One region of the Paenibacillus sp. FSL R5-0810 genome, then DNA from elsewhere that is predicted to be linked to it. Evidence: predicted binding sites of a transcription regulator. Region 1 holds the regulator's gene; the other holds the start of a gene.

What was found. Region 1 encodes CtsR, which represses protease genes until heat stress. Its sites were predicted from a motif close to ATGGTCAATAAAGGTCAAACA; they were not measured.
Region 2: a site for CtsR is predicted at 3,380-3,400, ahead of clpP (ATP-dependent Clp endopeptidase proteolytic subunit ClpP). Genes of this name have one in related genera too.

The regions. Positions count from the first base shown of each region.
Region 1 is NZ_JBBOCF010000001.1:5,872,885-5,880,075, reverse strand. Features, by position in the region: gene radA (DNA repair protein RadA) at 1-96, opposite strand, end outside; gene clpC (ATP-dependent protease ATP-binding subunit ClpC) at 498-2,954, opposite strand; gene MKX76_RS25885 (protein arginine kinase) at 3,159-4,226, opposite strand; gene MKX76_RS25880 (UvrB/UvrC motif-containing protein) at 4,268-4,792, opposite strand; gene MKX76_RS25875 (CtsR family transcriptional regulator) at 4,817-5,278, opposite strand; gene MKX76_RS25870 (GntR family transcriptional regulator) at 5,694-6,410, opposite strand; gene MKX76_RS25865 (PfkB family carbohydrate kinase) at 6,424-7,191, opposite strand, start outside.
Region 2 is NZ_JBBOCF010000001.1:4,915,490-4,922,680, forward strand. Features, by position in the region: gene MKX76_RS21770 (phosphoglycerate kinase) at 1-615, opposite strand, end outside; gene gap (type I glyceraldehyde-3-phosphate dehydrogenase) at 810-1,814, opposite strand; gene MKX76_RS21780 (sugar-binding transcriptional regulator) at 1,933-2,976, opposite strand; tRNA gene MKX76_RS21785 (tRNA-Arg) at 3,240-3,314, shown strand; gene clpP (ATP-dependent Clp endopeptidase proteolytic subunit ClpP) at 3,479-4,075, shown strand; gene MKX76_RS21795 (hypothetical protein) at 4,215-4,661, shown strand; gene MKX76_RS21800 (PdaC/SigV domain-containing protein) at 4,957-6,027, opposite strand; gene tnpA (IS200/IS605 family transposase) at 6,486-6,959, opposite strand; gene MKX76_RS21810 (ABC transporter substrate-binding protein) at 7,164-7,191, opposite strand, start outside.

The sequences.
Region 1 (7,191 bases):
GGAATTCCATGATTGACAGCCCGGACATTTCCCGAACCATTTCGGCGCTTCATAGCCGCATTCGGTACAGAAAAATTTCGTCTTAGTTTTGGCCATGGAAGTCTCCTTTATGTTGCCTTTTCCTTTGTCGGAATCCGTAAAACCCTGCAAAATCAGGCATTAATCAAAGTTTACCATTTCTTCTAATTGACCGTAAAGGCAAATTGCACAACTTTACACAGGATGGGATGGATTTGTCTAAAATTTAAAGAGCCGAAGGAGAATCGGCATTTGTTTAATGATCATTTACGAACAAGCGGTGTGTCCGCTTCGCTGCCTGATCATTCTTACGATCGCTGTTAAACAAGGGGAACTGGAATGGATTATCGTGGTGGCTTCCCGGTTTTTAAAGGCGAGCGCTGTCGCTTCTTCGGAACGATTCCATCCTCTCCGCTAGGTTGGTACCCTAAAATCAAAAACCCCCGCTGGAAATAATCCAGCAGGGGGGGAATCTACGCTTATTCGGTCTCGGACGATGCGGCAGCAACGCTATCCTTCTTGCGGACGGACAGCTCGCCGTTCTCCTCGTCGATGATGAGGGCATCGCCTTTCTTGACATTGCCCTTCAGCAGTTCCTCGGAAAGACGGTCCTCGATATGCTTCTGGATGGCCCGGCGCAATGGACGGGCACCGAAGGCAGGGTCGTAGCCTTCTTTCGCGATGAACGCCTTCGCCTGATCGGTAAGCTCGAATTCCACGTCGAATTCGCGCAGCCGCTTGCGCAGCTCGTCGGACATCAAGGTCACGATCTCGGCGATATGCTTCTCTTCGAGCGAGTGGAACACGATGATCTCATCGATCCGGTTCAGGAACTCCGGACGGAAGCTCTTCTTCAGCTCATCCATCACTTTCGTCTTCATATTGTTATAATCGCGGCCCGCATCGGTCACGGCGGTGAAGCCGAGCGTCGAATTGCGCTTGATCGCCTCGGCGCCGACGTTCGACGTGAGGATGATCAGCGTGTTGCGGAAGTCAACGACGCGGCCCTTGGAATCGGTCAAGCGTCCGTCCTCCAGCACCTGGAGCAGAATGTTGAACACTTCAGGATGCGCCTTCTCGATCTCATCCAGCAGGACGACGGAGTATGGCTTGCGGCGAACCTTCTCGGTCAGTTGGCCGCCTTCCTCGTAGCCCACGTATCCCGGAGGCGCTCCGACGAGACGTGCCGTGGAATGCTTCTCCATGTACTCGGACATGTCGATCCGAACGACCGCATTCTCATCGCCGAACATCGCTTCGGCAAGCGCGCGTGCAAGCTCGGTTTTACCAACGCCTGTAGGTCCAAGGAAGATGAAGGAGCCCATCGGACGCTTCGGATCTTTCAGACCTGCGCGTGCACGGCGTACCGCACGGCTGACAGCCTTAACGGCTTCTTCCTGACCGATGACGCGGCTGTGCAGAATCTCTTCGAGATTGAGCAGGCGCTCCGTCTCTTCTTCCTTCAGCTTATTCACCGGAATTCCGGTCCAGTTCGCCACGACATCGGCGATATCCTCAGGCGTAACCTCGGAATCGGTGCGGCCCTGCTTTTCCTTCCACTGATTCTTCGTAATTTCGAGCTCTTCGCGCAGCTTCTGCTCGGTATCGCGAAGTGCAGCGGCCTTTTCGAATTCCTGGCTTTGGACAGCGGCATCCTTCTCCTTGCGGATGTCTTCCAGATGCGCTTCCTGGTCTTTCAGATTCGGCGGAATCGTGTACGTATTCAAGCGTACCTTGGAGCCCGCCTCGTCGATCAGGTCGATGGCCTTATCCGGCAGGAACCGGTCCGTAATGTAACGATCGGACAGCTTCACGGCTTGCTCGATCGCCTCATCCGTAATCTTCACGCGGTGATGCGCTTCATATCTGTCACGCAGCCCGTAGAGGATCTGAATCGCTTCCTCCGGAGAAGGCTGATCCACCGTGATTGGCTGGAAGCGCCGTTCAAGGGCAGCATCCTTCTCAATATATTTGCGGTATTCATCCAGCGTCGTCGCCCCGATGCACTGCAGCTCGCCGCGCGCCAGGGACGGCTTCAGAATGTTGGAAGCGTCGATCGCGCCTTCCGCACCGCCTGCACCGATCAGCGTATGCAGCTCGTCGATGAACAGGATGATGTTGCCCGCTTGGCGGATCTCATCCATAATCTTCTTCAGCCGGTCTTCAAACTCGCCGCGGTATTTCGTGCCGGCCACGACCGAGCCCATGTCGAGGGTCATGACCCGCTTATCGCGGAGCGTTTCCGGAATTTCATTATTGATAATGCGCTGAGCCAAGCCCTCGGCGATGGCCGTTTTACCGACCCCTGGTTCCCCAATCAAAACCGGGTTGTTCTTCGTGCGGCGGCTCAGCACCTGAATGACGCGCTCAATCTCTTTGCTTCGGCCGATGACCGGATCCAGGTTGCCTTCCTTGGCAATCGCGGTCAAATCGCGGGCCAAGCTGTCCAGCGTAGGCGTGCTTACGTTTTGCGGCGTGCCGTGGTGGCTCGATACCGCCTCGCTGCTGCCGAGCAGCTGCAGCACCTGCTGGCGCGCCTTGTTCAGGCTGATGCCCAGATTGTTCAGCACGCGTGCTGCCACGCCTTCGCCCTCGCGAATCAATCCAAGCAAAATATGTTCTGTTCCAACGTAGGTGTGCCCCAGCTTGCGGGCTTCATCCATGGAAAGCTCAATAACCTTCTTTGCCCGCGGCGTGTAGGCAATATTGGTTGGCTGCTCTTGGCCGCGTCCGATCAAGGTCTCTACTTCGTCTTGGATTTTCTCAAGACCAAGCCCGAGGCCGATCAGCGCTTTAGCCGCAATGCCGTCTCCTTCGCGGATGAGTCCGAGTAAAATATGCTCTGTTCCGATATTGTTATGTCCCAGACGCACGGCTTCTTCTTGAGCCAATGCAAGCACCTTCTGAGCACGTTCCGTAAATCTGCCAAACATCATAATATTGCACCTCCACGTTTCATGTATATTTACCCTCACGAATTTCGGTGTATCGCCGCCCCGAAGGGTCGCGACGCTGCCCGATTCGCCTATTAAAAGAAACAACGGTTATATTCCATTAACCGAACCCTGGCATTTTTATCCCGGGTCAAGAAATATTCTTCCTGAAAGCCCTAGATTCCTGTCTCTTAATCAAAAGTTCATCTACGGCTTCGCAGCCAGCGTTTCCCTGATGAGCTTGGCTCTGTACATATCGCGTTCCGAAGGATTCATGCTCTCCCCGAACGTCTTTTGCAGGAAGCCCGGCTGCGTCTTCACATTAAGCTCATTCATCACCGAGCTGGCCGGACCTTCAAGCAATCCCAGATCCACACCGAGACGGACATCGGACAGCCGCTGCGCCGCTTCCTTGGAATCCATAACCGCCGCGTAGGACAGTATGCCATAGGAGCGCATCACCCGGTCCGTGATCCGCAGCTTGGATTCATTAAGAAGACGCTGTCTGGCGTTCTTCTCATGCTCAATGATCTGCAGGGCGACACTGTGAAGATTTTCAATAATCTCGGCTTCGGTCTGGCCAAGCGTAATCTGGTTGGAGATCTGGAACAGATTGCCCACAGCTTCGCTGCCCTCGCCGTAAATGCCCCGAACGGTCAAGCCCACCTGAGACACGGCCGAGAGAATCCGGTTGATCTGCTGGGTCATCACCAGCGCCGGCAGATGCATCATAACCGAGGCACGGAGGCCGGTTCCGACGTTCGTCGGACAGCTGGTCAGGTATCCCCGCTTGTCATCAAAGGCATAATCGACATGCGCTTCGAAAATATCGTCCAGCGCCGTCGCCCGCTCCCAAGCTTCTCTAACCTGAAAGCCCGGATATAAACACTGTATGCGTAGATGATCCTCTTCATTGATCATGATGCTGACGGATTCGTCCTCTGTCAAAATGACAGCGCCGTTTCGGGATTCATTGGCCAGATTGGGACTGATCAGATGCTTCTCGACAAGCACCCGTTTATCCAAATCGTCAATATCGCTCAATTTGATAACATGCAGCTCCCCGAAATCGTTCAGCCGCTCCCTATCCTTGATGACGCTGATCAGGCGCTCTAGCACTTCGCTCGACTGCTGATTCGTCGCCAGCAGCGGGAAAGGAAGCTGCTGCAGATTGCGCGCCACCCTGACACGGGTGCTGATGACAATGTCGGAATCCTGACCATTCCCGCGCATCCATTCGCTCAGCGCCGTATCGGTAAACCGGTGATTAGACATCACGCATTCCTCCTAGCTAAAAGTGCATCATCATAAGTTCCTCATCCTTGGGCGATATTTCGCTCAAGCTCGCGGATCCGGTCCCGAATCTCGGCGGCCGTTTCAAACTCCTCCTGCACGATCCGGAACTGAAGCTCCTTCTTCAGCTCCTCAATCTTGCGCTTGAGCTGAATGACACCGCCGGTCCGCTTCGGCACCTTGCCGACATGGGACGTATTGCCATGCACTCGCTTGAACAGCGGATCCAGGCGATCCGAGAAATATTTATAACACGAGCTGCAGCCGAAACGGCCAAGCTTGCTGAATTGGGAATACGTCATGCCGCATTCCTCGCAGCGCAGTGTCTGCGCCGGCTTGGCTCCCGCATTCTGGCCCTTGCCGGAAGGATCCAGATCCAGGAGCCCTGACAGCAAACTGTGTATAGAAAAACCATTCGACGTCCCGGGGATCAATTCCCCTTTTTCACGGGCACAAGATTCACAAAAATGAAATTCGGTCTTCTCGCCATTCACGATTTTCGTAAAATGCAATGTCGCTGGTCGTTTACCACATTCCTGGCATATCATACTCCATGCCCTCCTTACACAGACTCACTTACCTAACAAAGCAATAAGCATGGCCTTCATGATTCTCGCACGGAGCTCATCCCGGTAAGGAAGCTTCACATTGAGGCAATCCCTCGAAATGGCGGCCCGCATCAAGCTGGCCTCTCGTTTGTTCAAGAACCTTGACTCCTCCAGCTGGTAGATCAGCCCTTCCGCGACCGTCTGGTCGATCCGGCTGCCGATCGTATGATGCAGATGCTGGTGGAGTGCGGAATGCTGGGGAAGCTCGATCCGCTGGATGCGGATATAACCGCCGCCTCCGCGCTTGCTCTCGACGAGAAAGCCCTTCTCCAGCGTAAATCTGGTGCTGATGACATAGTTGATCTGGGAAGGAACGCAGGAGAACTGCTCCGCCAGATCGTTCCGTTGAATTTCAACGGTTCCCTCCGGGCTTTCCTGCAAAATGCTCTTGAGGTATTGTTCGATAATATCAGAGATATTACGCATGGTCTGTTCATCCTCCACTGTTTGAAACGATAAGACGGATTGTGATCTTACACGTCCGCACAGAGTCATACCTTTAAATTTTAACCATAATCAAAATCAGCGAACCCTGCCCGTTGACTTTGACTTTCTTTGACTTTAATCTCATTATAGCATAACTTTAAAATTTGCCAAGGGGGGGCCACAAAATTTTCGCGCCGGTCTGTTATTCGTAGTCTGCCCATTTTTTCTCACCCTTATAGCCACAGCCCCGCAGGAATTTTGCCTCTTCGAGCGCCTTCCAAGCCTGCCCTTAATCCCCACAACGCGCGCCCGCAACTCGAGGCTATAGAAAAAAGCAGCCTGTCCCGGTTCCCCGGCCATAAGGCTGCTCTTCCCTGACTTTATTCCTTTCGAGCCTTCCCGCTGCGCCCTGTCTTTACGCGTCGTAGCTGATTAAATAATGCTGAAGCTCTGTATTGTAATAACCAATACTGTATTCAATAATCGTCCCCGCACCGTCGTAAGAGGATCTTAGCCGCTTGAGAAGCGGCGTGCCCGGGCTGACGCCAAGCAGACCCGCCATCTCTTCATCCGCTACGGCCGCCAGAAAACGGTCACGGAAATTCTCCAGCGTAATCTGGCTTTCTTCAATCCGGTCATAAAGGGAAGGGAGCTCGCCAGGCCCAAAATCCCCTCCCATATCGACAAGCGGCGAAACATAATGCGTATAGTGAATGTAGGGCTGCCCGTCCAGCAGGTACAACCGCTCGATGCGAAGGCATTTTTCGCCGAATTTTTCATACATCTCGCTATCCGGCTCGTGAAACACCCATTCGGTCTTCAGATGGCGCTTCTGAATCTGATGCCCTTCCTCGACCAGAATCTCGGTAAACAGCTTGCCCTTGGAAAGCTTCGAGAACGAGGTGTTGCGGGTTACAATCGTCCCTACCCCGCTGCGTTTCTCGACATAGCCCTCCTGGTGCAGCTCCTGAATCGCATTGCGCACGGTCATCTTGCTGACGTTGAATTCCTGCTCCAGCTGCGGCTCAGAAGGAATATGGGTTCCCAAAGGATACACCCCATGCAGGATCCGGTCCTTGATGATCTTCTTGATCTGAAGATACAGCGGACCGTTCTTACGCGTGATCGACATACGTTCGTTCACCTTACCTTTCCACATCCGACCTATGATCACCCATTGCTCGCAGAATGTCAAGCTCTCCTGCTGTCGGCGTATCTCCAGGTACCGTGTGGGCCAGCATGGCTGCCGCTGCCGCGAATTCAACGGTCTGTACAGGATCATATCCCTGCAGCAGGCCATGGATCACGCCGCTGGCATAAGCATCCCCCGCTCCGATCCGATCATAAACGGAGAAGGTCAACGTTCTCGAAAAATGAAAAGCTCCATCCTTATACAAATATCCCTTCAGGGAATGGGTATTGTCTCCATTAATATGGCGGTGGGTGCCGGAAAGGGCGGAAATGCCGTACGTCTCCGCTACCTTCGGTATCAGCTCCCCGAGCTGCTCCGCCCGGTCTTCCCGCTTCGTTTCCATCCCGAGAATATAAAGCGCATCCTTCTCATTCATGAAGACGATATCCGCAAGGGACAGCATCTCCTCATAATGCGGCTTGGCAAAAGCATAGCCGTCCGCGCCCCACAGGGATGGCCGGTAGTTGCAGTCGAACACCACCGTGCCGCCGTTAGCCTTCACTTCCCGGGCCAAGGTCTTCATCTGCCCCCGGACATTCTCGTTCATGGAAAGCGTGATTCCGCAAAAGTGGATCACATCGATGCTCCGGGCAATCGCCGAAAAATCATACATCGCAGGGTCCGCCGTATTAAAACTGCTCCCCAGCCGGTCCGTATAAGTGACCCGTCCGGGCCGAACGCCAAAGCCATTCTCCAAAAAATACATGCCGACGTACTTGCC
Region 2 (7,191 bases), 960 kb from region 1:
GATGACATCGATTTTGTCCTTAACCTTCGAGCCGCCGATAATCGCCGTGAACGGACGATCCGGATTCGAGAGGGCTTTGCCGAGAACGGACAGCTCCTTCTCCATCAAGAGGCCGGATACGGCTGGAAGATGATGAGCAATACCTTCAGTAGATGCATGCGCACGGTGTGCTGCGCCAAACGCGTCGTTCACGAACAGATCGGCAAGCTCTGCGAACTGCTTCGCCAGCTCCGGATCATTCTTCTCTTCACCTGGATAAAAACGAACATTTTCAAGCACCAGCACGTCGCCGTTTTGCAGCTTTTCGACCTGCGCTTTTACCGCTTCCCCTACAGCTTCGTCCGCTTTTGCTACCGGCTTGCCCAGCAGCTCGGACAGACGCTCGCTCGCAGGATTCAGACGCAGCGATTCGACAACCTCGCCTTTCGGACGGCCCAAATGGCTCGCCAGGATGACCTTGGCGCCCCGCTCCACCAAATATTGAATCGTCGGCAAAGTTTCGCGAATCCGAGTGTCGTCTGTAATTTTACCATCTTCGAGCGGTACATTGAAATCGACGCGGACAAACACCCGTTTGCCGCTTACTTCTACGTCACGCACACTTTTCTTGTTCATCTCCACGTTCCTCCTAACAAAATGTTCTCCCTCGCCGGGCAGCATGCCGCTGCTCTCGTTTCTCTCTCTAATCGCCCGCCAGAGCCGGCTTCTCTCGCTACTTCCCAGTACTCTGGCATGAAAACAGGTTAAAACCATGAACCAAAGAGGAGGCCCGTAAACGGAACTCCTCTTCGATTGGTTGGCTGGATCAATTACAGACCTTTGCTTGCGATGTAAGCAGCGAGGTCAACGACACGGTTGGAATAGCCCCACTCGTTGTCATACCAGGAAACAACTTTAACCATGTTGTCGCCAACAACCATTGTGGAGAGCGCGTCGATCGTGGAAGAAGCAGGATCGCCATTGTAGTCGCTCGATACGAGCGGCTCGTCGGAGTAGTTCAGGATGCCTTTCAATGGACCCTCAGCAGCTGCTTTCAGCGCTGCGTTAACTTCTTCTTGCGTAACGTTCTTGGACAGCTCAACAACGAGGTCCGTTACGGAAACGTTCTTCGTAGGTACGCGCATTGCCATACCGTTCAGCTTGCCTTTCAATTGCGGCAGAACCAGGCTAACCGCTTTAGCAGCACCTGTTGTGGAAGGAATGATGTTCTCTGCAGCTGCACGAGCACGACGCAGGTCTTTGTGCGGAAGGTCAAGCACTTGCTGGTCGTTCGTGTAGGAGTGAACGGTAGTCATCATACCTTTCACGATGCCGAACTTCTCGTCGAGAACTTTAGCGAATGGAGCCAAGCAGTTGGTTGTACAAGAAGCGTTGGAGATGATGGTGTGGTTAGCAGCATCGTATTTCTCTTCGTTAACGCCCATAACGATAGTGATATCCTCGTCCGTAGCTGGAGCGGAGATAATAACTTTCTTAGCGCCGCCTTTCAGGTGAGCGGAAGCTTTCTCTTTCGCTGTGAAGATACCCGTGGACTCAACAACGATTTCTACGCCGTACTCAGCCCAAGGCAATGCTTCAGGGTTGCGCTCAGCAAATACTTTGATCTCACGGCCGTTTACAACCAGTGCGCCTTCTTTAGCTTCAACGGTTGCATTCAGTCTTCCGTGAGTCGTGTCATATTTCAAAAGGTGAGCCAGCGTGCTTACGTCCGTCAAATCGTTGATTGCAACGATTTCTACTTCGCTGTTGTTCAGCGCAGCACGGAACACGTTGCGTCCAATACGTCCAAAACCGTTAATACCTACTTTAACCATGAGTAGTTCCCTCCATATTTGTAAAATTAATATATTCAAGACCGACCGTTAAGCCGATCAAGACAACGGGATAAAGAATAACGAGGCCTTGCACCTGTATGCTTGCCGGACCTTAAGGTTACGATGCCGCTGCATCGATCTCCTTCTCTACCTCCAGCGCAGCCGCCTCATCCGTAACGAGGATATCCTCGTGCCCGAATTTCAGCACGGCATGAATCGCTTTGCCTTTGCTTCGGCCGCCGGCAATGCCAATGATCGTCTCCGTCTGCATGATGTCCTCCAGCCGGAGCCCGAGAGTCAGCATCTTGTGGACAACCGCGCCTTCCTCGCTGAAGTAGTATCCGAAGGATTCGGCAATCGCCCCATCCTGCTGGAGGCTGCGGATCGAGTCCTCGTCCAGCTTGCGTCTTCTGGCCATTTCCATCGCGTCGCCGATCCCGTGGATAATGATCCGGGAACGTCGGATGACATCCACAATCTCCTGGATGTGCTGATCCTGCACTAGGGATTGATAGGCATCCTCGCTAAGGAGATCAGGCACGTGCAGCAGACGATATTCGGCACCCACGCGCTTTGCCATCTTGGAAGCAATCGTGTTGGCCTGAATTTCCATGCTCTCTCCGAGACCGCCGCGTGCGGGCACAAACCATGTGCCTTTCAGAGGCCCTGCCGCAAGCGGTGACATCTGCTCCGCGACTTCGGCGAGCGTGGATCCACCCGTGACGGCGATCGTATCGCCGTTCTCGACGAAGCTTAGCAGTGTTCTTGCTCCGGCACGTCCGAGCTCGCGCTTCACTTCCGGAGAGGATTCACTGTCACCGGGAATGACGACAACCTTGCGGAGTCCGTAGGCCTTCTTGATCTTCTCCTCAAGCTCGACCAGCCCGAACAAATCCTTCATGAGCGGCTCCAGTTCTTCGAGCAGACACAGTCCTGCATGGCTGATCCGCATACCGAGCGTCTCAATCTCGATCAGTCCCTGCGCTTTCAGAAGATCGGTTTCAGCCCGCAGAACCCGTTCCGTCATCGATAAGGATGACGCCAGCGTTCGTCGGCCGACCAGCCCGGACAGCTTGATCTGATGGAGGATCGTGTACCTTCGTTTAAAGGTGTCCATCAAATCGGGCAGAAGCTGCTCTTGTATTTCTAATAGGTTACGCATGCATTCCACTCCTGCAAACTTTCGTCTCGGCTCTTCTATCGGTTGGACGTAAAATGTCCCAGGATAACCTTTTAAGTCCCACCCCTATTCTAACCAATAATGATGCAGGTTGCAAGTGTCCGAACGTATATTTCTCTGCAACCATCATTCTTATACATTATGGCCAAATCGAAACCTCTCTATATATCAAAACAATGTTTTATCCGCTCTTGTGTTTTTCTATTAGATAGGGTATAATCATCTTCGTTGCTGATTTTTTATATGCGCCCGTGGTCCAATGGATATGACGTAGGCCTCCGGAGCCTGAGATCGAGGTTCGATTCCTCGCGGGCGCGCCATCTTTAAATTTTCTCATATATGAATTACCCGAAAGTGCCCATGACGGCTCTTTTTTTTGCCCAATAGTTTGACTATCTTTGACTTTTTGATTAAAATTGTTTATCATGTGGGTAATACGGTAACAGTATTTATTAGTGATGCACTTAATGAGGAGGTTTTTCACGTGAGTTTTATACCTATGGTCGTTGAACAAAGCAACCGCGGCGAGCGGGCATACGACATCTATTCCAGATTGCTGAAAGACCGCATAATCTTCCTCGGCTCCGACGTCAATGACGTGGTCGCCAATTCCATCATTGCCCAAATGCTGTTCTTGTCGGCAGAGGATCCGGAGAAGGATATTCACCTTTACATCAATAGCCCTGGCGGTTCGATCACCGCGGGGATGGCAATATTCGATACGATGCAATTCATCAAGCCGGACGTCTCGACCATCTGTGTCGGTATGGCCGCCTCCATGGGTGCATTCCTGCTGAATGCAGGCGCTAAGGGCAAGCGCTACGCGCTGCCGAACAGCGAAATCATGATTCACCAGCCGCTTGGCGGCGCACAAGGTCAAGCAACGGATATCGAAATCCGGGCACGCCGCATTCTGAAGATGCGCGACAAGCTGAACCGTATTCTTGCCGAGCGCACCGGCCAACCGCTGGAGCGGATCGAGAAGGATACCGACCGCGACTACTTCATGACGGCTGAAGAAGCCAAAGAATACGGTCTCGTCGACCAAGTGTTGGAGAAGACGCCTTCGCAAGGACTATAAGAAGCAATACATGCAAAAGGCATGCACACGTAAAGGTGCATGCCTTTTTTCTTATGTCTGTATAGAACATAGTGACCAACCCCAATGGTTATTTCTGGTATAATTGCATTGTTGATTCCTAATATACAGGGAGGTCCTTATGATCGGCTCTAAAATATCCTTTGTTTTCATGCTCGTGCTCGTCCATCTTCCGTTTCTGATCATGAACCTGGAGCGTGCCGTTTCCGGCGCCGATCCGCATGCAATTCATGGAGTTGCCTCCATTGTTCTTGTCCTTCTGCTTCTGTTCTCCGGTTTTGTGATGGGGTATACCAATCAGACATTCTACCCCCGCTGGTTCTCGGCTTATTGGCTCGTCGGCGTGTTCTTCATGGTCGTCGGCTACTTGCTGAAGCTCTACGTCGTTCTCATTCCATTCGTCCTTCTCTACGCCGTCCCCCTTTACGGGCTCGTCCACTACACCGGTCACTCGGAGGAGACGGTTTATCCTCTTGTCCATGCGGCCGTTGGTTGGGGAGCCGGTATAATTGGTTACGGAATTGGACATTCCCGCTTCAGACGGAGGGATCCTCAACAAGCAACATGAGATTCCATCGGATCCCTTCAGGATGGATTCGTAATTGGTTCATGAGCTTGTGAATGCCCATATCCGTCTGATTAGCTATACCCAACTGTGATGCAGACCCCTCCGCCATGCCCTACGCATACAAAAATCCCTTGGCCGCTAGGCCTGAAGTTAACCTCAGGCTGCGATCCAAGGGATTTCTTTTTGTATTCCGGCACATTGTTGCATCTTTACATCACAGTGTATCAAACGGTCACAGGCCTCGCGCCCCCTAGGATTCAGTTATCCCATGGTTCAGAACCTGCGGTTCCCATCCTTATTTCCATTCCTTCAGCTTCAATTCAAATTCAGGGAAGCCGTAGGCATAAGCCGTGTATTCATACAGCTGGAAGTACAGGACCACGGCGTTATCCTTCAGATAGAATTCCGCATCTTCCGGAACTCCTTCGAATCCGCCAAGGTAGCCCCCGCCCTTCTTCAACTCGCTCAAGACGCGGTTGTCGAGCTTCTTCTTCTTGCCCTTCAGGTCGATGAAATCGCCAAGCTTCAGCAGCTTTCCATCCTTCAGGGAGAACGTGAAGCTGTTCTTGAAGGTCATGCCGTGCGCGCCGCCGAGATAGGAATAATCATGCGCCGTAACACTCAGCAAGCCGTCCTTGTTGTAGTGGACCACAAAATTGCCTTCGAAGGCATAAGGGAAGCTGTCTTCACCCGGAGGAAGCTCCTTGATGCTTTCCTCTGCGCGGGCGATCACGCTTTCCGCATGCTTTTTCAATACGCTGTTGATTTGAGTTTGGGCCTCGCCATTGCTTAGGCCGCTGACAACCGGATAACTCACAGCAGCTTCCACGCCCTGGATCGTCTTCTTCAACGTTTCCGATTTGATCGTTAGATCGCTCTGCTTCTTCGTCAAGCTGAGCGTCTTCGAGGACGGACTCCATTGTCCCTGGATCCCTAAGTATTCGCTGACCGTCTTGAACGGCAGATAGAGCCGTCCGTTGAGGATTTGACCCCCAGGCTCTCCGGCATAGAGGCCGTTGACCAACAAGCCGATTTCCTTCGAATCATACACAACGGCACTTAGTTGATGATAGCCGGCGTTCAGGGTATACGTACGGTTTTTCGAATCATATTTCAGGGGCATTCCCGCCGCATCCCGGAGTACGGTTGCAGGGATATAAGTAACTCCGTGCAGAAGGACTCCCTTCTGGGATAGGGTCTTGCCGTTCCATTTCAATGTCACTTCATTCTTCTTCGCTACGTTGTGGCTGGCGGAAACAGAGGGCTTCGAGGGGCTTGCATCGATGACCTGTCCGTTCAAGCCAAGACTTCCGAGCAGGACGCCAGTTGCAATAATTGTTGCGCATACGCGAAATTTGGAATTCATATTAGTTCCACCTTTTCCAATTTAAGTTGCCATAGTTGTTTATTACCCTCATTCATTATAAAAAATCCGGACCACCGTTTGGTAACAAGTGAATGACAATTTTGATTCCATGCTATAGGAACTACATGAAGAATATAGTCTTATAGTCTTATTTCCCCATATTTGACCAAAACTTATGAACGGGCTGCTTCCTTCACCTGATCGATCTGCGAACCGTATCTCTTTATAGTGTCTTACCACTTCAGCTGGTTCTATAACATTCAAAATCTTTGGCATATCTCATAGACCGCTGCTCCTCCGTCATGATCCCCATTCCAATCAGAACCACCCGTCAAACGGGTGGTTTGCTCTTGGGGTATAACCCCTTGTTGCCAAACTGCGCCTAAAGACGCTAGCCTGACAATAAAATTGCTCAGGCTCAGTGTAATTTGTCACTTTCACTTACCAGTTAAACTGGTTTACTTCTTCTTGTTACTGTTTTTGCTGAATGGGTCTTCATACTCTTTCACACTCAGTTTATCAATTGCTTGGTCATGTGCTTCTTGCTCACGGATATATTTTGCCACGGTGGCTTCATTCAAGCCCACTGTGCTGACGTAGTATCCCTCCGCCCAGAATTTTCGATTACCATATTTATACTTCAAGCTAGCATGCTTCTCGAATATCATGAGTGAGCTTTTCCCCTTCAGGTATCCCATAAATGATGATACTGAGATTTTTGGGGGAATTGCTACCAACATATGTACATGATCGGGCATCATGTGACCTTCGATTATCTCCACTCCCTTGTATTTACATAATCGTTTGAATATTTCGATTAAGTCTTTCCTCACTTGATTATAAATCTCTTTCCGTCTATACTTCGGGGTGAACACAATGTGGTACTTGCACATCCACTTCGTGTGAGCTAAACTATAGCTCTTGTTTGCCATCTAAGACCATTCCTTTCATTATTGAGCCTGAACATCTCAATTTTATCGGAATGGTCTTGTTGGTCAAACCTCGATCTCTCCACCCGCATAGCGGGTGGTTTTTTGTTTCGCACGCTTCGCGAGCTCAACTGGCTAAAGCCGCAATAAAAAAAGCCCTGCCCCTATGGGCAAGGCTTATAAAAAAGGTGCTAAAGCACCAATTCTCTATCGTCCGCTCTTCAGCTCGGTCCAC